DNA from 2 places in the Stenotrophomonas sp. FW305-C-20-S1 genome. Region 1 is predicted to be linked to the other one. Evidence: riboswitches for the same ligand, from Rfam matches in the RefSeq annotation. Region 1 holds a riboswitch; the other holds the start of a gene.
What was found. Region 1 has a riboswitch for thiamine pyrophosphate ahead of AC3WTC_RS06530 (TonB-dependent siderophore receptor). Riboswitches for the same ligand answer to the same signal wherever they lie in the genome.

Region 1 (15,229 bases):
CTGGCAATGTCCACCGGCCGCTGCCACGGCTGGTAGCCGAGCAGGCGTTCGCGGTCGACGCCGCGCGGCAGGTCGCGCGCGCCCAGCAGCTGGAAGCCGGACACCGAGCGCTGCGCGCTGGTCTGGTAGTTGGCATCCACTTCCAGCTTGCCGTGTTCGCCGATCAGCCAGTCGGTGGCCAGCGAATAGAAGTTGCGCCGACCGTCGGCATGCTCGACGTAGGAATCACTGGCATCCCAGGCCGCGTTCAGACGCACGCCGAAGCGCGGGGTCAGCCAGTGGCCGACATCCACGGCGGCATAGCGCGAGCCTTCCGAATCGGTGCCCAGGGTGACCGTGCGCACTTCCGCCGGGCGCTTGCCCACGTAGTTGATGATGCCGCCGGGCGCCATCACGCCAGCCGCCAGGCCGGCTTCGCCCTTGAGGATCTGTACTTCCTGGATGTTCTCCAGTGCCAGGCGCTGCTCGCCGGCGATGGACATGCCGTTGAAGCGGTAGCCGGTGGCCGCATCCAGCGCGAAGCCGCGGATGGCGATGTTCTGGTAGTAGCCCACCGGCGCATAGGCATCGCCCAGCGAGGCATCATTGCTGGCCAGCTCGGACAGCGAACGCACCTGGCGGCGGTCGAGGTAGTCGCGCTCCAGCACGTTCACCGAGGCGGGGGTGTCCTTCCACGAGCCGCCGCCGAAGGCGTTGACGCGCGAGGTGTCGGCCTTCGGTTTGCCGGCCTGCACGCGCACCGCCGCCAGTTCGGTGGGTGAGGAGGGCGCATCAGCAGCGTCGGTGCCTGCCTCGCTGGCGTACAGCGGCAGGGCGGCGCACAGGGCGAGGGCGAGCAGGGTGGGGCGCAGGCAGCGGTTCATTCGATTCGTCTTCAGACAACAAGGGAGACGAAGCGACGGCGCGCAGGTGCACCGGCCCATGACGGGGGTGTGGCTGCGGCTCAAAGCTCCCTACGCCGGTGCAAACCGGATCAGGTTCCAAGGGACTCTCTCAGCCTGGCAGATCCAGGCACCCCCGCTTCAGGTGACCATTTCACTACAAATGGTACGGATTTGCGAGCTACCGCCCTTCAGCCGGGGTCAGATCCCTTTCCAACGGAAAGGGATCTGACCCCGGCCGAGCGCATCATCGACGCATGGCGTCGATCTACTGAGTACCCCGCGTGTTTGCTGGCTCGCGGCTCACGCGGCGGCGTGCAGGGCCGCCAGCAGGGCCTGGCCGGGGGCCGTGGCGAACCACGCCGGATGCCCGAGCATGAACGGCTGCCAGGCCACATCGGCGTTCGCGGTCGATCCGGTGACGCCCTCGAAATACTCCACTTCGGACAGAGCGAAGTCGAAATGCACCATCGGCAGCAGGTCGGCCAGCAGGTGCACGCGCGTGGGCGACAGCGGCAGTTCCTGCCGATAGCCGTCCAGCAGGGCCAGGGCGATGTCGATGCGAACAGCATCGGTGCCGCGCTCCAGCTGCAGCCAGGCCACCGCGTTGCGTTCGATCGCGGTGGCCAGGTCGAACAGCGCGCTGGTGGGCGAGGCCAGGCCGAAATCGAGCACCGTGGCAATCGTGCCGTCGTCGTTCCACAGCAGGTTGGAGACGTGCCAGTCGTTGTGCGCCCACAGCCGCGGTTCGTCCTGCAGGCGCGCGGCCAGGCCGTGGTGCCACGGCAGCACATCGCGGCGCAGCTGTTCTTCCCAGGGAATGCGCGCCAGGTAGCGGGCTAACCCGGGGCGGTTGCCGAGGTCGGCCTTCAGCGCGGCGATCGGGTCATCGGCGCGGATCAGGTCGTCGCGTGCCACCAGCAGATGGGTACTGCGCTGCGGGGCGTGGTAGCTGGCGGCCGCGCGGTGCAGCGTGGCCAGCACGCGCCCTGCCTGGTGGGCCTGGGCAATGTCGGTCAGTGGTGACCATGACGGCAGCTCGCGATACAGGTCCTTGCCGGCGCCCACCGCATGCAGTTCGTAGGTCCACGGGCCGTGTTCGAGTGCGGTGCGGCCGTCGTTGCTGGCCAGCACCTGCACCACCGGCATGCCGGCAGTTGCCAGATGCGCGATGAAACGGTGTTCTTCTTCCAGGCTTCCAGCGCTGCGCACACTGTGGTGGTGGCGCTTGATGAAGACCGGACCGCCGGTGCCGTCGACGATGGCCGCGGCCGACAACGGACGCGGGCTGTGCCAGCGCAGCGTGCTGTCCGCGCCCAGCTGCGGAAAGTGGCCACGCAGCCAGGTGATCTCCTGCGCGTCGATCGCCGGCCAGTCGGCGACGACCTCGTCGTTGTTGAGGCCCTGCACGCGATGGGGGGAAGAAGTCATGCCACGGCCGCTGGTGAGTAATGGAACATCCAAGGCTGCGCATTCAACGCCATGGACGCCACAGACGCAAACGGGCGGGTCATCGACCCGCCCGTCAGGGACGCCACGTGCGGCCTGTGGCCGGCGCGCTTACCAGCCGCGATGGCGGCCGCGGTCGTGGTAGTAGCGGTTGTCATGGCGCTCGCGCTGCCAGCGACGGTCATCGCGGCGGTCGTAGCCATAGCCGCGGTTGTAGCCCCGGTCATAACGGCGGTCGTAGCGACGGTCATAGCGCCCGTCGTAGCGTCGATCATGGCGGTCGGAGGTGGTCAGGTTGCCGATGGCGCCGCCGGCAACCGCGCCGCCGACGGTGGCAGCCGGGTCGCCGTTGGAGATCAGGTGACCCGCCACGCCGCCGACGACGGCACCGACCACGGTGCGCTTGTCCTTCCTCGACATCGCGCTGGCATCACTGACCACGGCCACGCCGGCAAGAAGTGCCAGGGCCATCGCCAGACCACGGAAGCTGAGTGCGGAAGTGCTGAGCATGTTGGGTTCTCCTGTGAGGTGCATGCCACGGTGGGCAGGAAGGGCGCTGGGCGCCCCGGCTGCCGTAGGGACCACGCTGGTGCCCGGACATTGCCGGAACATTGCGCGCGATCCCCGTGCGGCTTGCGCATTCATCTAGCGTCAGGCGGCATGAAGCGAGGCTGAAAGCGCGGCGGCCGCTCAGCTGCCAGAAAGGAAAAGGGCCGCAGTACGCGGCCCTTCCCATGGCTTCCCCTGCCTGGCCTGGCTCAGTGGCCCATGGCGCGCTGGGCCTGCTTCACCTGCTCCTGCTGGGCGTCCTGCTGCTGCAGGACATTCGGTGCACCGTGCACCGCACCACTGCTGAGTGCCATGCTCTGCTCGCTGGCCGCACGGGTGTCCACCGCCGCGCGGCAGGCAGCCGGGTCACCGGAGGTGCCCTGTACGGCAAACATGCGCTCGCCGTTGGTGCTGGGCACCACCGAATCGATGCGCTGCATGCCGCTGGCCTGCGCTTCCTTGGTCAGTGCAGCGGCGGCGGCCTCCAGTGCATGGCGGTCCTTGAAGGTGCCTGCCGGCAGGCCTTCCATGCCCTTCACGGCCTGGTTGTACATCGGGTTCTGCGGATGGCGCTCGTCATTGAGCAGCGGGCGCTCGCGCGCGTCCTTGATCGCATCCAGCGTCTTCGGGCCGATGATGCCGTCCACTGCCAGACCGTTGTCCTTCTGCAGCTGGCGCACGGCAGCCTCGGTGTTGCGACCGAACTTCCCATCCTCGACCAGCGGCTTGCCGTCGGCACCCACATACCCCAGGTGGCCCAGCTGTTCCTGCGCCCTGCGCACATCCTCGCCGTGCGCACCCTGCTTATGCACTTCGTTGCTGGTCTGCGGCTTTTCCTGCGGGGACGGCTTCGGCTCGGCGGCGCCCTTGGCCTGCGCCTGCTCGTGCGCCTGGCTGCGGTTTTCCAGCAGATCGCGTGCCTGGTGCAGCGGATCGGAGGCGAACAGCTTCCAGTTGGGGTGGTCCTTTACCTGCTTGAGGTAATCCTCCACCGGCATGGTATGCACGCCCAGCTTGCCGGTGGACTGGCTGATCAGCAGCTTGTCGGTGTTCGGGTCTCGCACCACCATCACGATGTGGTCGATGCCGTTCCAGTGCTCGTGCTTGGTCTTGGCCGTATCCAGGCCGATCACCATGCCTTCCTTCAGCGCACCCGGCTTGAGGATGTCGTCGCGCTTGAGCAGCACGCCGGAGTCCTTGTAGGCGTCATGCACGATACCGCCGGAGCCGGCGAAGCCCAGCTTGATCTTGTCGGCGTCGGCGAACACCGCATGGCCGGCCTTCTGGTTGATCTCATCCTGGGTCTTGTTGAGCATCGTGCCGACCCAGCCGGAGCAGTCGATGTAGCCTTGCTCGACGTTCTTGCCGGTGACACCCTTGCCACGGTAGTACTGGCTAGATTCGATGTTGATCGCGTACTTGACGTTGTCGTACTTCACGCCGGCGTTGTAGGCCGCATCCAGCGAAATGCCGGGTGCATCGGGCTTGGCGGCAGCAGCCGTGGCGGTAGCGGCGATGGCTGCGGCACCGGCGGCGACGGCGGCCTGCGCGGCGGGGGTCACGGTCTGCGTCGGTGCGGCCTGCACCGGCGCCGGACGCGCCTGGGCCTCGGTGATCGGCGCGATGTTTTTTTCCGGGATGCTGATCGCGTCGTACTTGCGGTCGTAGTACTGGGCGAAGGTGCTGGCCAGGTCACGATCATTCATCGTGCGCATCTCCGCGCGCGTATGCCCGGTCAGCGCTTCTACGTCACCGCCGATCTGGCCCATGATGCGCGGGCGCATGTCGATCGGATCGCCGTGGCCGTCGCGCACCACGCCGAACGTGCCGGTGGCGATCGCGGTCTGGATCGAACCGTAGCCGGCCGCACCCTGCTGGTGTGCCAGATACAGGTCAAGGCCGCTCGGCTTGTCATCACCGGACAGGTAGGGATGGCCGGTGCGGTCATGGCGCTTTTCCATGTCCGCAAGGTTGCGCTTGAACATCTCCGCTGCCGCTTCGGTGTTGCGGGTCGGGTCGTACTCGTGGCCGGTCAGGCCGTACTGCCTGGCCGACGACGGCAGGAACTGGAACAGGCCCTTGGCATCGGTCTTGTCGTTGTGCGCGCGCTCGTTGAAGCGGCCACCGGTCTCGATGTGGGCAAAGCGCAGGAAGTCCTCGCTGGCGATGCCCTTGCGCTGTGCAACCTGCTCGATGATGTCGAGAACTTCCTTTTTGCTGTAGTCACGTTGTGCCATGACACTTCCTCTGGGGTTGATGGAGCGGCCTTTGCCGCGATACGCCAACCGGACTCATCCGTGAGTCTTCAACATGTCGGTCAACAGGTGCTGCGGGGTGGTGCGTCTTACTTTTCGACGTAGGCCTTGCGGGCGGCGTCGTAGTGGTACTGGCGCGCGTCGGCCGCACCCAGCGCACGGGTCTGGCCCGGGCCGGAAATGGTGGTGCCGGTGGCGGTGACCGTGATGGTGGGCAGGTCGCTGCCGGCGACGGCGCTGAAGGCCAGTGCGCCCCGGTTGCTGACGCACGGCATCACCTGGCCCTCGTCGCAGGCGGCTGAATTGTCTTCGCCGGTGATCACCGTGCCCGCGCTGGCCCAGACCTGGCCGTCTTCGGACTTCTCGTAGTCCGGGTTGAATACCAGCACGGTGTAGCTTTCGATGCTGGTACCGGTAGCGAAGGTGCTGGTCGGCACTGCCAGCACCAGCTTGCCGGCCGGGGTGCGGTATTCCAGCGGCTTGCGCTTGCTGTCGATGTCCGGCGCGGTGCCATAGGCGCCGACGGTACCGATCCACGGTTCGGCGCCCTTGAACACCCAGGGACGATCCGGCTTGTCGCCGGTCAGGGTGAAGGTGGCTTCGGTCAGGGTGACCTGGCTGTCCGGACCGGCTTCGTCTTCGCCGAGCTTGCCGTACTTCTGCGGTGTGTTCCAGGCAAAGCCGGTGTAATAGCGGGTGCCGGCCAGTTCGAAGGCATGGCCGAACCAGAAGGTGGCGACACTGCCATTGGCTACTTCATACGAAACGGCGCCATCGCCGTCGACGTCGTAGATGAAATACAGCACGCTGCCGGCATCGGGGGGCGTGGCGGTGGCCGTGGTGGCGGGTGTGGCAGAGCTCTGCATCGGGGCAACATCCTGTCGTGGCGCGGTGGCGCCCTGTGGTGACGCGGTCGAAGGCGAGGGGGTGCAGGCGCTGGCAAGCAGCGCCACGAGCAGGCCGGCGAACGTCGCACACAGGCGTGGGCGGACACGGGCCAAGCGGGATTCCGGAAGGATCTTCATGCACCTCTCCATGGTTTGCGGGCGTCGGGCAGGAAGGCCAACGCAGAACACGCCCCGCCCTCGATGAGGGGGAACGTCGTGATGAGCCGGTCGATTCCTTCGACCTCGCATAGGAAAACCCATCGACGCGGATGATGGCACAGATGCGACGGCGATCACAGGGGGGCAGGGAGGAGCCTCCCGCCAGAGAACTGCGAACGGTGTCTCAGATCCTGCCGTCGCGCAGGTAGTCGAACAGCTCCGCGTCGCCCTTCAGCCCGAGCTTGAGCATGGCGTCACCCTTCTGGCGGCTGATGGTGCTGACGCTCTTGTGCAGCTGCAGCGAGATTTCCTTGACCGTCATGCCGGTGCCGAGCAGCCGCAGCACCTCCACTTCGCGCGGCGACAACGGCTTGCCGTCACCCTCGCGCATGCGCCAGCTGCCGGCTTCCTCCACCCGCTCGCGCAGGCTGCGGCTGATGTAGGACTGGCCGCGATAGACCGCCTGGATCGCCTGCGGCAGTTCATCCATCGACGAACTCTTGTCGACCAGGCCGAGCACGCCGCTGTCGAGCACCATGCGCAGGATCGCCAGGTTGTTGGAGACGCTGAGCATGAGCACCGGCAGGTCGGGATGGCGGCGGCGGATCATGCCGATCATGGCGAAGCCATCGGCCTGCGGGCTGCCAGGCATCGAGTAGTCGGTGACCAGCAGGTCGCAGGGCTGGGTTGTCAGCAGGGTCATCAGCGCCTGGGCGTTGTCGGCCTCGCCAACGACGCGGCCAACGCCGCTGGATTCGATGACGGCGCGGGTACCGATGCGGACCACGGGGTGATCGTCTGCGATGATGATGCGCAAGGTCATGCTCTAGTATGGCCACCGGCACGCCGGACCGCGACCGTCGCGGTCCCTGGCAGGACTTCCAGGAGATCGTTGCAGATGCGCAGCTGGGCGGCTCGTGGACTGATCCTGTTGACGACCCTGCTGGCGCTGCCGGCGCTGGCCCAGCCTGCGTCCACGCCGGGGCCGTTGCCGCTCAGCCCCCTGCAGCGCGAGTACCTGGCCGCACATCCTGTTGTCGTTGTTGGACAGTATGACAGTGGCTGGCCTCCTTTTGAGTCGATCCAGGACGGGAAGCAGGTGGGCCTTGGCCCGGACTACCTGACGCTTTCGGCCCGGCAGCTTGGCCTGAAGGTGGAGACGCGCCGTTTTGCGGACTGGCCCTCCGTGCTGGATGCGGCATGTCGCGGCGAAATCGACGTGGTGATGAACATCGCGCTCAGCGCCGAGCGTACCCGTTGCATGGTCTATACCGCCGCCTATGCCGAAGCACCGCTGGCCATGGTCGGACGTCCTCAGGACCTGCGTGCTTCGGAGGCACCTGATCTGGATGGCCTGCGCGTTGTGGTCGAGCAGGACTTCATGACCGGACCGCAGGTGCGTGCGCGGTTCCCAAGAGCACGACAACTTGTCGCAGACAACACGCTGACGGCCTTGCGTATGGTCAGAGACGACAAAGCCGACATTTTCATCGGCAATGCCTACGTGGCGACGGAACTGATCGCCGCCAACGGGTTGAAGGGTGTGGCGTTGCTGCGGCCCAGCGATCTGCCCCCGGAGCAGTTGCATTTCGGTGTGCCCAACAGCAAACAGCCGTTGTCCGAAGCACTGGACCTAGCGCTTGCCGCCGTCAGCGAAGCGCAGCGTGACGCCCTCGCGCAGCGCTGGCTGCCACCGCCGCAGTGGTCGGCGTCGGCGCAGCTGGCATTGAGCCAGGCCGAGAAACGCGTGCTGCAGCAACCCTTGAAGATCGGCTTTGCGCCCAACGCCGCGCCGCTGTCGTTTGCCGACAGGAATGGCAAGCCCAGTGGCCTGACCAACGAATACCTGCAGCGCCTGCTGCAGGCCGGCGCCAACCTGCAGGTTGAAAACAGCCATGACTGGTATGAGGTGCGCGAGAAGGCGCGTCGCGGAGAACTGCAGGCGGTGATCGGCATTCCTGCCGATTCGAACTATCTCGGGCCGGAATGGGTGTTCAGCCAGCCCTTCATCACCGTTCCCAATGTGATTGTCACCCGCACTGACAGTCCGTCGATGCTGGGTTTGTCGGACCTGGACGGCAAGCGCGTGCTGTTGTCCGATCCCGAGCGCATCCGTGGCTACGTGCAGCATCAGGCACCGTCGGTGAAGATCGTCGCCGCGCGCAGCGCCGAGCAGGCCCTGCAACGCCTGGCAGATGGCGAGGCCGATGCCTACGTGGGCAACCTGGCGCTGGTCGACCAGCTGCTGCGCAACCGCTTCCCGGGGCGCCTGCAACTGGCCGCGCCAGCCGGGTTCAACGACCAGCTGGCGCTGGCGGTGGAGCGCCGCCATGCGGCATTGGCCACCACCTTCGACCGCCTGCTGCTGCAGATGGGGCCGCGCCGGCGCGAGGCCCTGCGCGGCGATTGGTTGTCGGTGGAATACCGCGATGGAGTGGACTGGCGCACCCTGCTGCGCTGGGGCCTTCCCCTGCTGCTGGTGCTGACCACTGCTGTGGCAATGCATGGGCTGGGACACTGGCGGTTGCGCCGCGAAGTGGCTGGCCGTCGCGAGCTGGAGCAGCGCCTGGCCGAGGTGACCGACAACCTGCCTGCCATCGTCTACCAGGCCCGCCGCGAAGCAGACGGCACCCTGAGCTTCCCTTTCATTGCCGGCGATGTGCAGTCGATGTTCGGCATCAGCCGGCAGCAGGCGGAGTCGGACGGGCAGGCGCTGCTGGCATGCATCGATGCCGACGACCGCGAAAAGGTGCTGCGTGCGATGGAGCTGGCGGCGCGCAATTTCGCCCCGCTGTCCTTCGAGTTCCGTATCCACCGTGACGGAAGCGCGCCCTGCTGGGTGCGCAGCCAGGCGCACCCGTATTCAACCGAAGCGGGTGCGGTGACCTGGAGTGGTTACTGGGTGGACGTGAGCCAGGCGCGCGCGCAGGCCGACGCGTTGGCCGCGGCGAAGGTCGAAGCCGAGCAGGCTGCGGCAGCCAAATCGCGCTTCCTGGCCACCATGAGCCATGAAATCCGCACGCCAATGAGCGGTGTGCTGGGCATGCTGGAAGTGCTGGCGCATTCGCCGCTGGACGCCGAACAGCAACGCATCCTCGGCGTGATCGAAGACTCGGCGCAGATGCTGCGGCAGATCCTGGACGACATCCTCGACTATTCGCGGATGGAAGCGGGCGCGCTGCGCCTGGAGCCGGTGCCGCTGCCGGTGCGGCCACTGCTGGAGGGGGTGCATCGACTGTTGTTGCCGCAGGCCACTGCGCGTGGCCTGGACCTGCAGCTGGACATCGACGAACAGCTGGCACAGGCCCATGAGGTGGACGGCGTGCGCCTGCGCCAGATCGTGTTCAACCTGCTCAGCAATGCCATCAAGTTCACCGTGAAGGGCTCGGTGCGGCTGCAGCTGGAAGTGTTGGGGCCTACTGCCGAGGATGGCAGCCAGCCGCTGCGCCTGAGCGTCACCGACACCGGCATCGGCATCGCGCCGGAGCAGCTGCCGACCCTGTTCGAACCCTTCACCCAGGCCGGCGCGTACATCCAGCGCGACCATGGGGGCACCGGGCTGGGCCTGAGCATCTGCCGGCGCCTGGTGCAGAAGATGGACGGCGAACTGAAGCTGGAAAGCACGCTGGGCGAAGGAACGCGGGTTGACGTGCTGCTGTCGCTGGTGGAAGCGCGCAGCGAGGATGTGATCGCGCTGCAGGCCGAGCACCAGCAGATCGCCCTGCTGCCGCCAGATCTGCGCCAGGCACGGGTGATGATCATTGAAGACCATCCCACCAACCAGGCGATGATGGCCTGGCGCCTGCAGCAGCTGGGCGTGCCGCATGTGCTGGTTGATGACGGGCAGCAGGCATTGGACCGGCTGGCGGAGGAATCCTTCGATCTGGTCATCACCGACTGCCGCATGCCGGTGCTGGACGGATTTGGTTTCACCCGCCTGCTGCGCGAGCGCGAGGGGCGCAACGGCCAGCCGCGCATGCCGGTGCTGGCGCTGACCGCCAGCGTGCTTGACGATGACGCACGCCGCTGCCGCGAAGCCGGCATGGACGACGTGCTGGCCAAGCCATTGTCGCTGGCGACGCTGCGGCAGGCACTGCTGCGCTGGTTGCCGCGCGCCGAGGGTGCTGAAGATGACCAGGCCGCGGTGGACAGCGACGATGAGCCCGAGGGCGACGAGGGGCTACCCGACCTGGCGACCCTGCAACGGCGCTTCGGTTCGCGCGAGATCGCCCGGCAGCTGCACGACAGCCTGGTCAAGGCCAGCAACGAGGACATCGCGGCCCTGCAGCGCGCGCTGCACGAAGGCGACCGGGTGACGGCCGCGCTGCACCTGCATCGGCAGGCCGGTGCGCTGGGGGCGGTGGGTGCACGCGGCCTGGCCGATCGCGCCAACGCGCTGGTGGAACGGTTGCAGGCCGCGGGCGATGCAGAGGTCGCATCGGCGGTTGCCGACGCCGGGCAGTTCGTGGCGCATCTGCAGCACCAGCTGCAGCGCCTGGCTCACTGAGCCGCGTGCTCCTGCAGGTAAGCGATCACCAGCGCGCGACGCTCGGCGCTCGGGAAGGCGTTGTACATGCGCGTGCCGGGTACCAGATGGGTGGGCGACTGCAGGAAGGTGTCCAGGGTCTGCGCACTCCAGACGAAGTCGGCGCGGCGCATGCCCTGCGAGTATCCGTAGTCGGGCAGGCTGCCCGCACGGCGGCCGATCACCCCATGCAGGTTGGGACCGAAGCGGTGGATGCCGCCGGCATTGACGGTATGGCAGCCCGCGCACAGTTCGAACGCGCGCTGCATCGCCTGCTGGCGCGCCTGTTCGGGCGTGCTGGGCGCAGCGGGCGGGCGCTGGCACGCACTGGCGACCAGGATCGTGGCAACAGCGGGAAGCAGACGAAGGGCACGCATGGGCGAGCAGGATAACGGGCGCACGCGCCGTGGGGCTGCGACCGGCCGTCGCAGCCCCATCGCCGGTCACATGCCGGAGTAGTTCGGTCCGCCGCCGCCCTGCGGGGTCACCCAGACGATGTTCTGGGTCGGATCCTTGATGTCGCAGGTCTTGCAGTGCACGCAGTTCTGCGCGTTGATCTGCAGCCGCGCATCGTTGCCGTCGCCGACGAACTCGTACACGCCCGCCGGGCAGTAGCGCGCTTCCGGACCGGCGTACTCGGCCAGGTTCACCCTCACCGGGATGCTCGCATCCTTCAGCGTCAGGTGGCTGGGCTGGTTCTCGTCGTGGTTGGTGCTGCTGAGGAACACCGAGCTGAGGCGGTCGAAGGTCAGCACGCCATCGGGCTTGGGATAGGCAATGCGCGTGTGCTTGGATGCCGGCTCCAGGCAGGCGTGGTCCGGGATGCTGTGGCGCAGGGTCCACGGCGGGTTGCGCACGCCCAGCTTCGGCAGCAGCCACTGCTCGATGCCGGTCATCAGCGTGGCCACGGTCTGGCCCTTCTTGAACCACTGCTTGAAGTTCTTGGACAGCTTCAGTTCGTCGTGCAGCCAGCTGGTTTCAAAGGCGGCCGGGTAGGCGCTGAGCTCATCGTGCTGGCGATCGGCCACCAGCGCGTCGAAGGCGGCATCGGCGCACAGCATGCCGGTCTTGATCGCGGCGTGGCTGCCCTTGATGCGGCTGACGTTGAGGTAGCCGGCTTCGCAGCCAACCAGCGCGCCGCCCGGGAACACGGTCTTGGGCAGCGACATCAGGCCGCCCGCAGTGATCGCACGCGCGCCGTAGCCGATGCGGGTGCCGCCTTCCAGATGCTTGCGGATCGACGGATGGGTCTTGAAGCGCTGGAATTCCTCGAACGGGCTCAGCCAGGGGTTCTTGTAGTCCAGGCCGACCACGTAGCCGATGGCGACCTTGCCGCCGTCGGCGTGGTACAGGAAGGCACCGCCGTAGGTGTCGGTATCCAGCGGCCAGCCGGCTGCGTGCACCACCAGGCCCGGCTCATGCTTGGCCGGGTCGATCTGCCACAGTTCCTTGATGCCGATGCCGTAGGCCTGCGGATCCTTGCCTTCGTCCAGCTTGAAACGGCTGATCAGCTGGCGGCCGAGGTGGCCGCGCGCGCCTTCGGCGAACACCGTGTACTTCGCATGCAGGGCCATGCCGCGCTCGAAGGCCGGACCGATCGTGCCGTCCTTTTCGATGCCCATGTCGCCGGTAGCCACGCCGATCACCGCGCCGTCATCGCCGTACAGCACTTCGGCGGCGGCGAAGCCGGGGAAGATCGCCACTTCCAGCGCCTCGGCCTGCTGCGCCAGCCAGCGGGTGACCTCGCCCAGGCTGATGATGTAGTTGCCTTCGTTGTGGAAGCACTCGGGCAACAGCGCGTGCGGGGTGGTGCGCGCGCCGGTCTCGCTGAGGAACAGGAACTCGTCGCGGGTGACCTTCTGCTTCAGCGGTGCGCCGCGCTCGGCCCAGTCCGGGAACAGTTCGGTCAGCGCGCGCGGGTCCATCACCGCGCCGGACAGCACGTGCGCGCCGGGTTCGGAGCCCTTCTCCAGCACGCATACCGACAGTTCGCGGCCGGCGTCGATCGCACGTTGGCGCAGGCGGATCGCGGTGGCCAGGCCGGCCGGGCCGGCACCGACGACGACCACGTCGAATTCCATGACTTCACGCGGGGGCAGGGCGTTGGCTTCAGCACTCATCGATTGCATGACTCGTGGGTAGTGCCGGCATCGGGGCCACCGGCGGTTGCCTGGGAATCGCGCGTGCAGCCACGGGCGAAACGGTTGTTTGAATGTGTCAGGGTACCGGGACGGGCGTGATCGAGCTAGATCGCCGATGTTCACATCGCAATTGCTGCAATGCAGCGTAATGCGCGTGGTCTGGCAGGTGCCAACCCTGGTTGGCGTGAGCGGAAACACCAGCGCCGACCAGGGTCGGCCTCTACCCGCACACCAACGCCGCCCGGATGGCCGACAATGGCGGCAGTCCCGACTGCGTGTGAGTGCCATGGCTTTGGATCCGTACGACCTGTTCGATGTCCGTTCCCTGCTCAGCGAGGAAGAGCGCGCGGTACAGGAGAGCGTGGCCCGCTTCACCAACGAGCGCGTGCTGCCGATCATCGGTGATGCCTTCGACCAGGCACGGTTCCCGTCGGAACTGGTGCCGGAGATCGCCGCGCTTGGGCTGCTCGGCGCCACGCTGCCGGCCGAGTACGGCGGCGGCGACCTTGGCGCGGTCAGTTACGGGCTGATCTGTCAGGAGCTGGAGCGCGGCGATTCGGGCCTGCGCAGCTTCGTGTCGGTGCAGAGCTCGCTGTGCATGTACCCGATCTTTGCTTACGGCAGCGAAGAACAGCGCCGGCAATGGTTGCCGGCGATGGCCCGCGGCGAATTGATCGGCTGTTTCGGCCTGACCGAGGCACATGGTGGTTCCGACCCGGCCAGCATGAAGACCCGCGCGGTGCGCGATGGCAGCGACTGGCGCATCAACGGCAGCAAGATGTGGATCACCAGCGGACCGGTGGCCGACCTGGCCATCGTCTGGGCACAGACCGAAGACGGCATCCAGGGCTTCGTGCTGGAGAAGGGCATGCCCGGCTTCACCACCCAGGAAATCAAGCACAAGATGAGCCTTCGCGCGTCGCTGACCGGCGCGCTGTTCTTCGACGACGTGCGCGTGCCCGACAGCCACCGCCTGCCGAACGTGAAGGGGTTGAAGGGTCCGCTGGGCTGCCTGACCCAGGCACGATTCGGCATCAGCTGGGGTCCGATCGGCTCGGCCATCGCCTGCCTGGATGAAGCGCTGGGCTATGCCAAGGAGCGCGTCCTGTTCGGCCGTCCGCTGGCGGCCACGCAGAGCGCGCAGATCAAGCTGGCCGACATGGCCCGGCGCATCACCATGGCGCAGCTGCTGGCGTTGCAGCTCGGCCGACTGAAGGAAGCCGGGCAGGTGCAACCGCAGCAGGTCAGCCTGGCCAAGTGGAACAACTGCCGCATGGCGATCGACATCGCCCGCGAATGCCGCGACCTGCTGGGCGGCGCCGGCATCACCACCGAGCACGTGGCGATCCGCCATGCGCTGAACCTGGAATCGGTGATCACCTATGAAGGCACCGAGACCGTGCACCAGCTGGTGATCGGCCGCGAGCTGACCGGCATCAACGCGTTCTGAGTGCACCGGTAGTGCCGGCCGCTGGCCGGCGTTGCCGAGTAGGGTGGGCGGCAAAGGACGCCTATCCGGAGATGCAAGCTGAATAAAGAACAATCCCTCTGTAAGGCTGCTGTGCCTCCCGCTGCTCTTCCAAGCCTCCGTGCTGCAGATGGCGCGGGGAGGCAACAGGGATGATGGGGCATGGGCAGGCAGCTATTCGCAGGCGAGCGATCTGTGTACCGAACCGGGCAGCGGGCGTAGTTGCCGCGATGGATTCAGGGACAGCCTGTCGATTGTCGAAGAATCACTGGGCTACAGGGTTGAGCTGCACAGTACCCAGGCGATGCAGTACGTCTGCTCCTTTGTGCTGCACATGAAGCCAGAGGGCGGAAAGCTGATTCATCAGTCCGAACTAGGCACAGTGGCTATCGAGCAACATGCAGGTGCGCTGAGAGTCTCATCCGGCGGGATCGACCCGACGGCAACGGGTTTGGCATTGTGCGGCACGCATGCTGATATTGATGGTCTGGAGTTTTCTTCTGTGGGCAATCGCACGCGTTCCAGGTAACGCCATGGCGCCCGCAACTGATTGATCCAGGCGGAAGACATCCACGCATGGCGTGGATCTACTGCGCGGCTGTTGGGTCCGCCTTGAAGCGAGCCGAGCACCGCAGGTCCGGCGGGGGCGGAGAGGCGCGGGTGTCTGAGCGCAGCGAGTTCCGCGCCGTCCCCCGGCGGGCCGAGGAGCGCAGGGTACCGGTGCGCAGCACCGGCTCGCGGATGGCGGCGCGTTTCTTTTGGTTACTTTTCTTTCCGCGCGGAAAGAAAAGTAACGCCCATGAACGCATGCGCCCGCCACAGCAATTAGGCGGAAGAGAGACGCGTGGCGTTACGCCCCGCCGGCAAACCCATGCTGGCGCCACGCCTCGTACATCACCACCGCAACGGTGTTGG
Region 2 (15,229 bases), on a different contig from region 1:
TGCAACGCCTCCAGACCACCCGCCAGCAGCAATGCGCCCGCGATCAGTGCGATGCCCACACCCCACGCAATCTTGTGCCTGCGCGATGGCTCACCCGCATCGTCGGTGGACATCGTGGCCAGTACCAGTACCGCCGAATCGGCCGAGGTCACGAAGAAGATCATCAACAATACCAGTGCGATGCTCGACAGCAGCAACGGCAGTGGCAGGCTGTCGAACAGGGTGAACAGCACCGTCTCATAGCCGTTGCCCAGTGCCTGCACCAGGTCGGCGTGGCCGAAGATCTGCGACCAGATTGCGGTGCCACCGAAGACCGAGAACCAGAAGAAGCCCAACAGGGTTGGCGCAAGCACCACACCCACCACGAACTCGCGCACGCTGCGCCCGCGCGAGATGCGCGCGATGAAGGAACCGACAAACGGTGCCCAGGAAATCCACCACGCCCAGTAGAAGATCGTCCAGTCCGCCACCCAGGTGCTGGACGAGAACGGCGACATGCGCAGGCTCATGGTCACCAGCTGGTTGAGGTAGGAGCCCAGCGTGGTGGTGAAGGTGTTGAAGATGGCGCCGGTCGGGCCGAGCACCAGCACCAGTGCCAGCAGCAATGCCGCCAACGCCAGATTGACGTTGGACAACCACTTCATGCCGCGGCCCACGCCACTCAGCGAGGAGGCCATGTACAGCACGAACGCCACTGCGATGATGGTCAGCTGCAGCGGTATGCCTGCGTGCAACCCGAACACCCGTTCTACGCCGGCGGCGATCTGCACCGTACCGAAACCCAGTGCCGTGGCTACGCCGACCGCGGTGGCGACCACGGCGGAGATGTTGACCACCTTTCCGATCCAACCGCGATGGTGGCGGCCGATGATCGGCTGCAGCATGTCGCTGATCTGGCCACCGCCGTTGCGGTTGAACTGGAACCAGGCCATCGCCAGACCGATCAGCGCATAGATCGCCCACGGATGCAGGCCCCAGTGGAAGAACACGTAGCGCATGGCGGCACGCGCGGCATCCATGCTCTGTGGCGCAATGCCTTCCGGTGGCTTGGTGAAGTGTGAGATCGGCTCGGCCGCGCCCCAGAACACCAGGCCGATGCCCATGCCGGCGGCGAACAGCATCGACATCCAGCTGGCGCGCGAAAATTCGGGTTCGGCGTCTTCGCCACCGATGCGCAGGTTGCCGAAGCGGCCGAAGGCCAGGTACATCAGGAACACCAGCGCCAGGAACACCACCAGCAGGTACAGCCAACCGACGCTGCGGATGACATCAGCCAGCGCCGCCTGCACGACGGTATTGAAGGGGCCGGGCGCGAGGCCGGCCAGCAGCACCAGGACAAGCACCAGTGCGATGGAAATGCGAAACACCATGAAGGAGCTTCTCCGATCAAGGGAATGAGGGGAGCGAGCGAAAGCTTGCAGGGAGTAGGCCGGCGACAGTGTGCGCGCACCGGACAGGCACCGCGATGGCGGCAGGGAAAGCGCCACGTGCAACGGTGCGGCGCGCGTGCACGTTACTGAATGCGACGTCACGGTTCTGTTAACGCGGGTGCGGCAGATCTGCGCCCTGCGTGGATGAACGGGCAGAAGGTCGAGTGGTTTCTATGCTCTAATGCCCACCAAGAAGCGGGGGTACCGCGGCCTTGTGGCCACGGTTGAGATAGTCCCTTGGAACCTGATCCGGCTCATACCGGCGTAGGGAAGCTTTGCAATGCAGCCGTACCCGGAACCTGCCCAAGGAGCGCCTTGGTGCCGTCCGTGCGCGGGTGCAGTGCGCCGCCGCTTCGTCCCTGACCTTCCTGGACGATGCCCGATGAACGCACAGCTCTCCGCCCTGCAGCAACAGGCCCAGCAACTCTCAGAATCCGTGACCCGGCCGATACCCGGCTCGCGCAAGATCCACGTGCCTGGCTCGCGCCCGGACCTGCAGGTGCCGATGCGCGAGATCGCGCTGACCCGCACGCCGACCGTGTTCGGTGGCGAAGAGAACGCACCGGTCACCGTCTACGACACCTCCGGCCCGTACACCGATCCGGACGTGCGCATCGATCTGTCTGCGGGCCTGCCGGCACTGCGCCGTGGCTGGGTGGAGGAGCGCAACGACACCGAACAGCTCGACGGCCTCAGCTCCTCGTTCGGCCGCGCGCGCGAGCATGATCCGAAGCTGGACCCGGTGCGTTTTCCCGCGCGCAGCCTGCCACGTCGCGCGCGGGCCGGCGCCAACGTCACCCAGATGCACTATGCGCGCCGCGGCATCATCACCCCGGAAATGGAATTCGTGGCAATCCGCGAGAACCAGCGGCTGGAAGCCATCCGCGATGCCGCACTGCTGCAGCAGCATCCTGGCGAGGCATTCGGTGCGTCGATCCAGCAGATCATCACCCCGGAATTCGTGCGCGAGGAAATCGCCCGCGGCCGTGCGGTGCTGCCCAACAACATCAATCACCCGGAAAGCGAGCCGATGATCATCGGCCGCAACTTCCTGACCAAGATCAACGCCAACATCGGCAACAGCGCGGTGTCCTCGGGCATTGCCGAGGAAGTGGAAAAGCTGGTGTGGGCGATCCGCTGGGGCGGCGACACGGTGATGGACCTGTCCACCGGCAAGCACATCCATGAAACGCGCGAATGGATCATCCGCAATTCGCCGGTGGCGATCGGTACGGTGCCGATCTACCAGGCGCTGGAGAAGGTCGACGGCCGCGCCGAAGCGCTGACCTGGGAGATTTTCCGCGACACCCTGATCGAACAGGCAGAGCAGGGCGTGGACTACTTCACCATCCATGCCGGGGTACTGCTGCGCTATGTGCCACTCACCGCCAGGCGTGTTACCGGCATCGTCAGCCGCGGCGGTTCGATCATGGCCAAGTGGTGCCTGGCCCACCACAAGGAAAACTTCCTCTACACGCATTTCGAAGACATCTGCGAAATCATGAAGGCCTACGACGTAACCTTCTCGCTGGGTGATGGCCTGCGTCCTGGCTGCATCGCCGATGCCAACGATGCGGCGCAGTTCGGCGAGCTGGAGACGCTGGGCGAGTTGACGAAGATTGCATGGAAGCACGACGTGCAGACCATGATCGAAGGCCCCGGCCATGTGCCGATGCAGCTGATCAAGGAGAACATGGACAAGCAGCTGCGCGAGTGTGGCGAGGCACCGTTCTACACGCTCGGTCCGCTGACCACCGACATCGCACCGGGCTACGACCACATCACCAGCGCGATCGGTGCGGCGATGATCGGCTGGTTCGGCACTGCCATGCTCTGCTACGTCACGCCGAAGGAGCATCTGGGCCTGCCCAACCGGCAGGACGTGCGCGACGGCATCATGGCCTATCGCATCGCCGCCCATGCTGCTGACCTGGCCAAGGGGCATCCGGGGGCGCAGGTGCGTGACAACGCGCTGAGCAAGGCACGTTTCGAATTCCGCTGGGAAGACCAGTTCCACCTCGGCCTGGACCCGGAGAAGGCCAAGGAATTCCACGACGAGACCCTGCCCAAGGACGCGCACAAGCTGGCCCACTTCTGTTCGATGTGCGGCCCGCATTTCTGTTCGATGAAGATCACCCAGGACGTGCGCGAGTACGCCGAGAAGGGCATGCAGGAAAAGTCCGAGCAGTTCCGGGCGGCCGGCGCCGAGGTGTACCAGCAGGGCTGATCGCAGATGGGCAGTGCCGGGTCATGCCCGGCACCGTCCAGTCACCCAACTCACCGACATGCCGCTATCCTCGCCCCATCGTTCCCCGGGGACACGGAACCATGCCCATTGCCGTCACCACCCGCTGGCTGGCCATCGCCCGCCGTCATCCCTCTGCCTGGCTGCTCGGCGCACAGCTGCTGTCGGTACTGCTGTACCCGGCATTGGACGAAACCGCTGCCGGGCGCGCGGCAGTAGGCGTATTCGGCATGGCCGTGCTCGGCCTGGCACTGTGGGTGGTGCAGCGCAGCCCGCTGGGGACATGGCTGGCGTTGGTGCTGGCCATCCCGGCGGTGGTGTTTTCCCTTTCGGCGGCCCTGCTCGACCGGCCTGCACTGGGCATCACCGCGCAGCTGCTGGAAAGCCTGCTGTATTTCTACACCGCCGGTGCGCTGATCGCTTACATGCTGCAGGACCACAAAGTGACGCGCGACGAGCTGTTCGCCGCCGGTGCCACGTTCACTCTGCTGGCATGGGCATTCGCTTTTACCTTTGCCGTATGTCAGCAGTGGTATCCGGGCAGTTTCCAGGGCGCCAGTGGCGGCGCGCAGCGCACATGGATGGAGCTGCTTTATCTGAGCTTCAGCTTATTGTCGGGGGTAGGTCTCAGCGACGTCGTGCCACTGCATCCGCAGGCCCGCGCGCTGGTAATGCTGGAGCAGTTTTCCGGCGTCATGTACGTAGCGCTGGTGGTTTCGCGGCTGGTTGGCCTGACCATGCTGAAACGCTTCTGAAAATGAACGCCAGATAAAAATATCGCGCCCAAAAGGGCGCGAATGATGATGCGTATTATGTGAATGCGTCGGCGAGAGAGAGCCTGATGTCGACCACGCGATAGGCGAGGTAACTCGCATAGGCTAATATCCGGAGGCTTCGTTTTTTTTGCGGTATGCGCCGATGCTTTGTGCGGAATCTGGCTTCTTGCTGTGCCAAGGATGGGAAGGGATCGATGGTGAACAGTGTTTGCGGCCTGTTTCAGCCCCATAGCAACGAATGATCAACAGCGAAATCCAGTCGCCTGAATCCGACCGCGTCCGCGTCGGTGAGTGCATCGTTACTTTGTCCTCGCGTGAGGTCGAAGTCGCCGGTGCCCGCCGTACACGCCGTTTGACGCCCAAGTCGCTGGGCGTGCTGCGCATGTTGATGCGGCAGCCGGGGCGGGTGGTGACCCGTGACGAGCTGTTCGCCGAAGTGTGGCCGGACACGCTGCCGACCAACGATGTGCTGACCCAGGCCGTGACCCAGCTGCGCAAGGCGTTCAGCGTCGACGACGACAACGGCCAGGCGTACATCGAAACCATCGCCAAGACCGGCTACCGCCTGCTTGTGCCGGTGCAACCGCTGGCGGACCACGAGACCGATGCGATCGCCGTTGTAGAGGACTCGACCGCATCACAGCCGCCTGCGCCGGATGCCGTGGCCGCCGCCGGCGTGCCGGTGGTTGAACGCGGAAGCCGCCGCTGGCGCCGTCTGCGCCGTCGCTTGCTGCTGGCGCTGGGCGTGGTGATGCTGCTTGCGCTGGTGGTGTTGAGCGTACTGCTGCTGCGCCGCCCGGCGCCGGTGAATTCTCCGGTGGATGCGGCAGTGGAGAACGGCACGCGGGTGATCGGAAGCCCTGAGCGGCCGTATCGATTGATTACCGCGACGGCCGGTTTTGAGACCTATCCCACACTTTCTCCTGATGGATCGCAGGTCGCCTACGAAGGCGCCAACGACGATGGCACCGGCGGCAACGCTATCAAGGTGCAGACCTCCGGCAATGCCCCCGCGCGCCAGCTGCTGTCGCCACCGGCAGGTGCCAGCGACCGCTTCCCGAACTGGTCGCCCGATGGCCGCGAAATCGCCTTCGCCCGCTTTGGTGCCGATGCCAGCTGCCAGGTGCTGATCGCCAGCGCCACCGGCGGCGCCGTGCGCCAGGCCACGCGCTGCGACGGCACCGAGCTGCTCAGTTTCGACTGGACGCCCGATGGTCGTGGCCTGGTCTTCGGCAGCATGGTCGGTCGCTATGCCCATCGCGGCATCCGCGTGCTCGATCTGGCCACCGGCCAATGGCGTGCGCTGGAGTACGCTGTCGACGAGGATGATTTCGACTACGCCCCGCGCTATTCCCCGGATGGCCGATGGCTGGTGTTTGTCCGCAACCCCCAGCTGGGCGACCTGTGGCGGATGCCTGCCAGCGGCGGCACGCCCGAGCAGTTGACCACCGAATCGGCCGAACTGCGTGGTTGGGCGTGGCTGGGCGACGGTCGGCATATCGTGTTCGGTCGCCGCGTGGACAGCGAAGCACGCCTGTACTACCTCGACGTCGAGCGCCGCACGCTGCGCGACGCCGGGCTCGACGATGCGCAATGGCCGGCAGTGTCCCGCCGCGGCGACATGCTTGCGTTCGTGCATCGGCGCGCGCAGTTCGGGGTGTTCAGGATGCCCGCGCAGGGCGGTGCCGGTGAGCGCCTGTTCGCCTCCAGTGGCCGCGACGGGCAACCGATGGTGGCACCGGATGGGCGGCAACTGGTGTTCAGTTCCGATCGTTCCGGCAGCTTCGCCCTGTGGTGGGCCGACATGCAGCGGCCGGAGTCGCTGCGGCCGATCGAGGGGCTGAAGCCCGAGGCACGGCAGGCGCCCGACTGGTCGGCCGACAGCCGGCATCTGCTGGTGGTGGGCCGCGATGAGCATGGCGAAGCGGTTGTCTACGAGATCGCACCGCGCGATGAACAACTGCATCGCCTTCCGGTTCCCGCCGAGCAGCCATTGCAGGCGTTGTACGGCGCAGACGCGGAGCAGCTGCTGGTGGTCGAACGTGATGCCGACCAGCACACCCGCTTGAGCCTGTTCGACCGCAGCGCGCAGCCATGGCGGCGGTTGGCCAGCCTGGAAGGCGTATCGCAGGCGCGTTTCGACCGCAGTACCGGGCGGGTGCTGTTCACCCGGCTGGCAGCCGGTGGGCTGTGGTCGGTGGACGCAGCGTTGACTCCTGCCAGCGTGCAGCAGGTCAGTGAGGACCGGCCCAGCCGCTGGCGCTACCGGACCTGGACGGTGGCCGGCAACGGCAGCATCGACTACCTCGGCAGCAGTGCCAGCTGTGGCACGACCCTGGTCCGTATCCAGTCCGGACGCGAAGAAGCCGAGCGTTGCCTGGACGCCCAGCGGCTGAGCGCGGGCAATGGACTGAGCGCCAGTGCCGACGGAAACAGCCTGTACCTGGCCCTGGCCATCAGCGATGGTGCCGACATCGGTGTGATGCGACTGCCCGAACAACCGCCCGCACTGTTCCCGGCATTCTCCAAATTATTGATCTTGAACGAGAAAGGGCCTTCGTAATTTCTTCGTGACGATCTCGCCGCGAATTCGTGGCGATCTCGGCAGTCTTTCCTGACGCGCTGTCACCTCATTTGGCAAAACGGAGGCCTGTACTTGGCAAATCCGTGGTGCCCCTATGCGTCAACTCTCGCTGGCCGACCGTGGCCAAACCGTATCCCTGGACAAGGCGATCGACGATGTCGCGCCGACCTGCATGGGGGTTGCCCGCCTCGGCAGCCTGCAGACCGCCGGCACCAGTTTCAGCGTCTGGATGCAGGTGCGCGGCACCTCGTGGGTGGAAGCCAAGGAAGGGCGGTTCCGGCTTCGCCAGGGCGAGTGGATCGCGTTCGAGAAGGAGTCCAGGCCGCTGGTCCAGGCCGGACGCAACGGCTTGTGCGTGGGCATGAACCTGAACGTGGAAGCGCTGCGCGTGCTGACCGAAATGGCCGACTGCGGCCTGTACGCCGGTCGTGGCCAGATGAACCGCGCTGATGCGCGGGTGGCGCTGCGCCTGTGGCGTGACGCCCTCGCCAGCGGGCAGCCGGCGCAGGCACTGCGTCCGTTGCTGCTGCATCTGGCCGGTCTGCAGCGCAGCCTGGCCGACAACGTACAGCGTTGCCCGGGCCGCTCGCGCAGCCGCAAGCGCCAGGTGTTTGGTCGCATGCAGCGCGCGCGCCTGTATCTGGAAGGCAACAGCCACCGTGTGGTGCGCATCGGCGAACTGGCCGAGCTGACCAACTTCTCCAGCTGGTATCTCTCCAAGACGTTCCAGAGCCTGTACGAGGAAAGCCCGCAGTCGCTTTCGGCACGGTTGCGCCTCGAACGTGCGGCCGATCTGCTGCGCGATACCGACATGATGGTCGGCGAAGTCGCTGCCGCCAGCGGTTTCGACAACTGCTGCAGCTTCGCGCGTGCCTTCCGCGCCCGCTACGGCCAGTCCGCCTCGCGCTTCCGCGAGAATGACGGACAGCTTCCGCCACACTCCGCAAAGTCTCCGGTTGTGTCGCGCAAATACAGCGCTGCAACGCAATCGTAACGTGCTACGGCGTTTTAACACGCTACTAACACGTACCTTGGAGAGATTGATGAACGTTCGTATTCCTGCAGTGCGGCTCGGCTTGTTGCCGGCCGGCATTGCGCTTGCCTTGGCACCGTCCTTCGCTTCGGCGCAGGACGCAGCTGCCGGCGGCACGACCGACCTGGACCGCATTTCGGTCACCGGTTCGCGCATCCGCCAGGCGAGCATGGAAACCGCGCAGCCGGTGATCGCGCTGCAGCGCGCCGACATTGAAAAGCAGGGCTTCACCAGCGTTGCCGACATCGTCCAGAACCTGTCGGCGACCGGTTCGCCGGCGATCAGCCGCGCCGATGCCCTGAGCTCCGGCGAAGAAGTCGGCGGCCAGTACGTCGACCTGCGCAACCTCGGCCCGGAGCGCACCCTGGTGCTGCTGGACGGCAAGCGCATGGGCACCAGCACCGGCGGCTACACCGACCTGGCCTCGATCCCGACCTCGGTCGTGGAACGCATCGAAGTGCTGACCGACGGTGCATCGGCCATCTATGGTTCCGACGCCATCGCCGGCGTGGTCAACATCATCACCCGCAAGAACTTCGACGGCCTGGAAGCCAGCGTCTACGGTGGCCAGTACGGCCAGGGCGACGGCCAGAAGCAGGTCTACAACTTCGTCTACGGCCAGACCGGTGAGCGCGGTTCGATCACCTTCGGCGCCGAATACAGCAAGGAAGATGAGGTCCAGGCCAAGGATCGTTCCTTCAGCCGCTACCCGAACGGCCGCTTCCACCCGTTCCCGACCGACGACGATGCCAATGGCTGGTCGCCGGCGTCGAACCAGGGCGTGCTGATCGACGACATGGGTACCCCGAAGGACGCCAACGACGATATCTGGTACACCCGTGCCAATACCGGTGCCGGCAACGGCATGGGCGACTTCCGTGAGTTCGGCACCGCCGACTACACCAATGCCAGCCAGGAAATGTGGCTGCAGAACAAGCTGACCCGTCGCTCGGTCTTTGCCAACGGCAACTACGACCTGACCGACAACATCCGCGCCACCGCGAACGTGCTGTACACCAAGCGCACCGCGACCTCGCAGATTGCCGGCTACCCGTACCAGTCCGAGGTCTATGGCACCCCGCTGTCGGCCGACAGCATCTACAACCCGCTGGGCAAGGACGCGAACTTCATCCGTCGCACCTCCGAGTTCCCGCGCCAGACCGAATCCGAGCAGGAAACCTTCCGCTTCTCGGCCGGCCTGGAAGGTTCGTTCGAGTTCGCCGACAAGTTCTGGGACTGGGACGTGGGCTACGTCTACAACCAGAACAAGGGCGTCAAGACCGGCACCGGCAACCTGTTCATCCCGAACGTGCAGAACGCCGTCGGCCCGTCCTTCATGGACGGCGACGTTGCCCGTTGCGGCACCCCGGGCAAGGTGATCGCCGGTTGCACCCCGTGGAACCCGCTCGCACCGTACGGCTCCACCGGCAACGGTTCGCTGGCTGACCCGGCACTGCAGGCCTACCTGTTCCTGCCGAGCCACGACACCTACACCAACACCACCAAGGCCTACAGCGCCAACATCTCCGGTTCGCTGTTCACGCTGCCGGCCGGTGACCTGGCCATCGCTGCCGGTTACGAGCACCGCCAGGAAAGCGGTGAGTACAACCCGGATGCACTGCTGCAGTCGGGCCTGAGCACCGACCTGGCCGGCGCACCGACCAAGGGCAGCTACAAGCTCGACGAGTTCTACGTCGAACTGAACGTGCCGGTGCTGGCCGACATGCCGTTCGCCAAGGAACTGTCGCTCGACATGGCCGGTCGCTATTCGGACTACAACACCTTCGGCGACACGATCAACAGCAAGTTCGGCCTGAAGTGGAAGCCGATCGACGACCTGCTGGTGCGTGCGACCTATTCGACGGGCTTCCGCGCGCCGAATATCGCCAACATGTACGGCGGCACCTCGCAGACCTTCGACGCCTACACCGATCCGTGCGACAGCAGCTTCGGCTCGGCTTCGCGCAATCCGTCGGTTGCCGCGGCCTGCGGCGCACGTGGCGTTCCGGCGAACTTCCGCCAGATCACCTCCGGTGGCGCACAGTCGACCGGCCCGGGCACCCAGTCCTACAGCGCCTTCGAGTCGGGTTCCAACCCGGAACTGCAGCCGGAAACCTCCAAGACCTGGACTGCTGGCCTGGTCTACAGCCCGAACTTCGTGCAGGGCCTGGACGTCAGCCTGGACTGGTGGAAGATCCGCATCAACAACGTGATCGCCGCCGAGTCGGTGACCTCGATCCTCAACCAGTGCTACGTGCTGGGCGTGGCGTCGGCGTGTGACCGCTTCAGCCGCGGTACCGAAGGCCGCACCGTCAACCAGGTGGTCGACGTTACCCGTACCCTGATCAACGGTGGCTACCAGGAAACCGCAGGTTACGACCTGGGCATCAAGTACCGCCTGCCGGAGTTCTCCTTCGGCAAGATCGTGGTTGACTGGAAGACCACCTACGTCGATTACCTCGAGTACAAGCGCGACAACGAAGCCGAGACTCCGGTCGAGCAGCACACCAGCTGGGCAACCGGCGACTGGGGTGCGAACTTCCGCGTCCGCTCGAACCTGAATGTCGATTGGAGCCTGGGCAACCTGGGCGTCAACTGGGCCGTGCGTTACTACTCGAGCATGAAGGAGCCGTGCTCCTACGACACCGAGTGCAACCTGCCTGACTTCAACTCGGCCTACACCCTGGGCCAGCCGACCCGCAAGGTTGGTTCGAACACCTTCCACGATGTGCAGGTGCGTTACACCCTGCCGTGGCAGGCTACGGTCTCGGTCGGTGCCAACAACGTGTTCAACCACGAAGGCCCGGTCATGTACAGCCAGCCGAACTCGAGCTTCTCCTACTACGGTGGCTTCGACATCGGTCGCTACTACTACATGAAGTACACCCAGCGCTTCTGATCCATCGAAGCGTGACAGCAGAAAGAGGGGGGCGGGCCGCAAGGTCCGCCCTTCTTGTTTGTGCGGTCGAGCAACGCGGCTGTCCACGCCGCGCGCGCCGAACCCCCGGTCACCGACGGTTGATCCACGTCTCCAGTAGATCCACGCCATGCGTGGATGAACGTCCGGCACAACGAAAAAAGGCAGGCCACACGGCCTGCCTTTCGTCCCCTTCGTACCCGCCTGCCGCTGTGCCTCAGGCCTCGCTCGGCACCAGCCCCATCAGGCTGTTGGCGTGCTCGCGCCACTGCGGCAGCTTGTTCAGCACACCGGCGCGCTGCAGATATTCTTCATCCACCGGGTCGCCGTTGACCAGCGCCAGTGCCACGTGCACCGCACCGGTCACCCAGAAGCTGCGTGTATTGGCGCGCTGCGGCTGCAGATGGAACGCCACCGCCTCGATGATCGGCATCGGCAGGCCCCACAGGCCCAGCAGATAGGCGCCGGCTTCGGCATGCCCGGGGCGATCATCATCGGCCGGCTCCGGTTCGCTGCGCTCGTTGCGTACACCCGGCAGCAGCAGGCCGATGTCGGCCAGCAGGGCGGCGGTGGCACCGAGTTCGGCGCTGGAGTCGGGCAGCAGGCGTGCGGCCAATCGCGAGGCCATCAAGGCACGCTGCTGCAGCGAGTTGCGTTCGGCCCCGGACAAGGTAGGCGCGGAGAACACCTCACTGGCCAGCACCAGGTCACGCAGCGTGGCCAGGCCCAGCCGGGTCACGGCGGTGCGCAGGTCGGCGATGGTGCGGCCCTGGCTGAAGAACGCCGAATTGGAAAGCTGCAGCACCTTGGCCGCGATCGCCGGGTCGGCGGCCACCAGCTTGGCGACATCGGCGCTGTCGGCGTCGTCGTCATGTTCCAGTGCCTGGGTCAGGCTCAGGTACAGGTGCGGCGGCGAAGGCAGCTTCTCGATGCGGCCGATGGCATCGCGCAGGCGCGGGCTGTCCAGCACTTCGCGCAGCTCTTCCAGGCTGGTCAATGCTTCCAGCAGTACTTCTGGTGCCAGCGGCAATGGCAGGAAGCGATGGGCGACCCCGATCAGGCGCGCCGGCGGCGGCCGGTTGCCATGCTGTGCATCGACCAGCGCGATGCGGATGGTCTCCGGGCGCAAGGTGCGGATCTGTCCCAGCAACGTGGTCGCGTTGAGATCAGGCAACTGCGGGCAGACGATCACCGCGTCCACGCCCTGGGTGGCGACCGCGGTCATCGCGGCATGGCCATCGGTGGCGGTCAACGGCTGCCAGTCTTCCCCAAGATCGGCAATGAATTCGGTCAGCTCAGCCGGCAGGCTGGCTGTATCCCCAACAAGCAGAATACGCACGACACATTCCCCTGGCTGTCTCGACGGTCGATGTCGACGACGTGTGAAGTGACGCAATTTACCTAATACGGCGGCAAAGGTGATGTGCCGCCGTCATGAAACGTGACCCGCATCGCTCCGACGCCGTGCGCCGGAGCAATGCTGTTCAGTCTCAGGCCTTGCTGTCGAGGTGGCGCTGGTGCGCCTCGATCAGGATCTGCTTGGCCTCGGCCGCGCCGCCCCAACCGTCCAGCTTGACCCACTTGCCCTTCTCCAGGTCCTTGTAGTGCTCGAAGAAGTGGCCGATGCGCTCCAGCCAGTGGCTGGACACCTGGGCGATGTCCTCGACGTGGGCATAGCCGCTGAAGATCTTCGAAACCGGCACGGCCAGGATCTTCTCGTCGCTGCCTGCCTCATCGCTCATCTTCAGCACGCCGACCGGACGGCAGCGCACCACCGAACCCGGGACCAGCGGCAGCGGCAGCACCACCAGCACGTCGGCCGGATCGCCGTCGCCGCACAGGGTGCTCGGCACGTAGCCGTAGTTGCAGGGGTAGCGCATCGGGGTGGAGAGGATGCGGTCGACGAAGATCGCGCCGGTTTCCTTGTCCACTTCGTACTTCACCGGCTCGGAATCCTTCGGGATCTCGATGATGACGTTGATTTCTTCCGGCGGGTTCTTGCCGGGCGAGACGAGTTCCAGACCCATGGTGTGCTCCAGGTGGGGGATGTAGACGGATAGCCCTCCATTTTATGCCTTTGCCGGTCGCTGTGCAGGGTGGGGCGCCGACGGGCCGTCGCGGTAGCCGACGACCGGCCAGGCCGGGGTTTCCCGATGGGGCCGGCCGGGTGGCCGGGGCAGGCTGGAACCCTGAACCGAGGAGACCTGCCATGAACTGGAATCGTTGGCGCTGCGGCGTCCTGCTGTTGCTTGCTCCGTTGGCCGCGCTCGCGCGCGGGACGCATGTCGACCTGATCCACTACCCGACCCGGGAGGCCGGGTGGGACAGGGCCTACGCGCTTGAGGGAGCGCTTGCACAGGCGTTCGACCGTGTGTGCGCCGATACCTTCTGCGAAGGCGATTACAGCAACTACCGGGTGATGGAGTTCCGTTGTGCGGTGCTGGCCCATCGGGGCACGGTGCAGCGATGTGTGTGGGTGCTGGCGGCCAGCGAACTGGTGGTGCAGGGTGACACCGGCCAGGTGCAGGTCGACAACGGTCGCTGGACCTGCCCGGTGGAGATGCGGCCCGGGGTGCCGGTTGAAGCCTTCTTTGCCGCGCTGGAGGCGCCGGATGGGCTGATGGCACCGCTGCCCGGGCTCGATCATGGGCTGTTCGACGGGCTTGCCGACTGCCTGCGGGCGCAGGGGAGGGACGCCTGATGCGCACTTTCCCGGCACGATGGCTGCTCTGCGGTCTGATGGTGGTTGGCGCTGCGCAGGCCGCGCCGGCGTTCGTGGACGCCCGTGACTATCCCGATCCAGCGACCGGCCGGGAGCGGTTCCTGGCCGCCGAACGGATGCTGGTGCGCGGGTTCGATGATGTCTGTGGCGACACGTTCTGCGAGGGGCAGTACTACAACCTGTGGGCCATGCGCCTGCGCTGTTCGGTGGAGCGAGCGACAGGTGTGGTCGGCAGCTGTATCTGGACCTTCGCCGGCAGCGATACCTGGGTGCGGAAGGAAGGACGGATCGATGTCGATCTTGGCAGCTATGCATGCGTGCTGCCGCTGGCATCTGGAACCCGGTTGGAGCAGCTCCTGCAGGTCTGGCAGGTGGGTTCCGGGGATGAGGCGATCCACGCGCCCTTGCCCGGTACGACCACGAGCGTCTATGACGGGCTGACAGACTGTCTTTGACGTCGATGCATTGCGAATGCAAACGTGATTTATTCGCATTAACGGAGTAGCATGCGCGCCGCCCTGTCCGTCCCTTGGCTCCGCGCATGTCCTCCAATGCCCTCACCCTGACCGAACTGCTGATCCGCGAACGACCGGCACTGCTGCGACGCGTGCAGCGCATCCTCGGCGGCGACAGCGGGGCCGAAGACGTGATCCAGGCGGTCTGGTTCAAGGCGCGTGGGGTAGACAGCAGCCAGGGCATCGACAATCCGCGCGCCTATCTCTATCGATTGGCCATCAACCTCGCCACCGACCACGGCCGCGAATCGACGCGCCGCAACCGCCTGCTGGCCGAGCACTACCTGTGGCAGGAGGACGAGCAGATCTCCACCGAGGAACAGGTGATGGCGCAGGATGAACTGCAGCGTGTGCTTGATGCCGCCGGCCACCTGCCCGAGCCGACGCGCACCATCTTTCATCTCAATCGCCTGCAGGGCCTTACCCAGGCTGACATCGCCCGGCGCCTCGGTGTGTCGGTGACCACGGTGGAGAACCACGTACGCACCGCGCTGCAGCGGCTTGCCTGGGCGCGCAGTGGCCGATGAACGATCCGGCTTGGGGGCGCACACCCGTCATGCGTCTTGATTCGCAGGCCCCCCATGCGCTCTAGTCCGTCCGCCCACCTCTGACCGTGTCCCCTGCCAGCCGATGAGCCCGCCCCCGACACCCCGCAGCACCGCCGATGATGCCGTGGCCGAACAGGCCAGGGACTGGATTGTGTGCCTGGCGTCCGGCGATATCAGCGATGCACGCATGGACGCGTTCGAGCAGTGGCTGGCCGAGCCCGCGAATCGGCGTTCGTTCGAGCATGAGCGCATGCTGTGGCGCAGTGTGGGCCCGCGCCCGGCCGCCACCGAACGCAGGCAGGCAGCGCGCCGTCCGCGGCGGCTGCGCTGGGCCATGGCCACGGCCGCTGCGCTGGCGGTGCTGGTGGCCTGGCCCGATGCCTGGTTGCGCCTGCAGGCGGATCATCGCAGCGGCCACCGGGTGCAGGATGTGCACCTGCCCGATGGCAGCCGCGCCGT

Region 2: linked by a shared signal. The riboswitch ahead of thiC (phosphomethylpyrimidine synthase ThiC) and the one ahead of AC3WTC_RS06530 (TonB-dependent siderophore receptor) in region 1 are both predicted to bind thiamine pyrophosphate.

Annotation. Positions count from the first base shown of each region.
Region 1 is NZ_JBYTEK010000008.1:106,470-121,698, forward strand. Features, by position in the region: gene AC3WTC_RS06530 (TonB-dependent siderophore receptor) at 1-863, opposite strand, end outside; TPP riboswitch at 934-1,029, opposite strand; gene AC3WTC_RS06535 (phosphotransferase enzyme family protein) at 1,185-2,312, opposite strand; gene AC3WTC_RS06540 (glycine zipper 2TM domain-containing protein) at 2,442-2,840, opposite strand; gene AC3WTC_RS06545 (peptidoglycan-binding protein) at 3,089-5,116, opposite strand; gene AC3WTC_RS06550 (hypothetical protein) at 5,224-6,159, opposite strand; gene AC3WTC_RS06555 (response regulator) at 6,365-7,003, opposite strand; gene AC3WTC_RS06560 (ATP-binding protein) at 7,079-10,687, shown strand; gene AC3WTC_RS06565 (c-type cytochrome) at 10,681-11,082, opposite strand; gene AC3WTC_RS06570 (electron transfer flavoprotein-ubiquinone oxidoreductase) at 11,149-12,825, opposite strand; gene AC3WTC_RS06575 (acyl-CoA dehydrogenase family protein) at 13,133-14,296, shown strand; gene AC3WTC_RS06580 (hypothetical protein) at 14,436-14,843, shown strand; gene AC3WTC_RS06585 (tRNA (cytidine(34)-2'-O)-methyltransferase) at 15,165-15,229, opposite strand, start outside.
Region 2 is NZ_JBYTEK010000023.1:49,729-64,957, reverse strand. Features, by position in the region: gene AC3WTC_RS13605 (BCCT family transporter) at 1-1,370, opposite strand, end outside; TPP riboswitch at 1,618-1,719, shown strand; gene thiC (phosphomethylpyrimidine synthase ThiC) at 1,813-3,657, shown strand; gene AC3WTC_RS13595 (ion channel) at 3,759-4,430, shown strand; gene AC3WTC_RS13590 (winged helix-turn-helix domain-containing protein) at 4,690-7,014, shown strand; gene AC3WTC_RS13585 (helix-turn-helix transcriptional regulator) at 7,130-8,029, shown strand; gene AC3WTC_RS13580 (TonB-dependent receptor domain-containing protein) at 8,079-10,967, shown strand; gene AC3WTC_RS13575 (HDOD domain-containing protein) at 11,203-12,324, opposite strand; gene ppa (inorganic diphosphatase) at 12,476-13,012, opposite strand; gene AC3WTC_RS13565 (hypothetical protein) at 13,195-13,686, shown strand; gene AC3WTC_RS13560 (hypothetical protein) at 13,686-14,162, shown strand; gene AC3WTC_RS13555 (RNA polymerase sigma factor) at 14,249-14,749, shown strand; gene AC3WTC_RS13550 (FecR family protein) at 14,853-15,229, shown strand, end outside.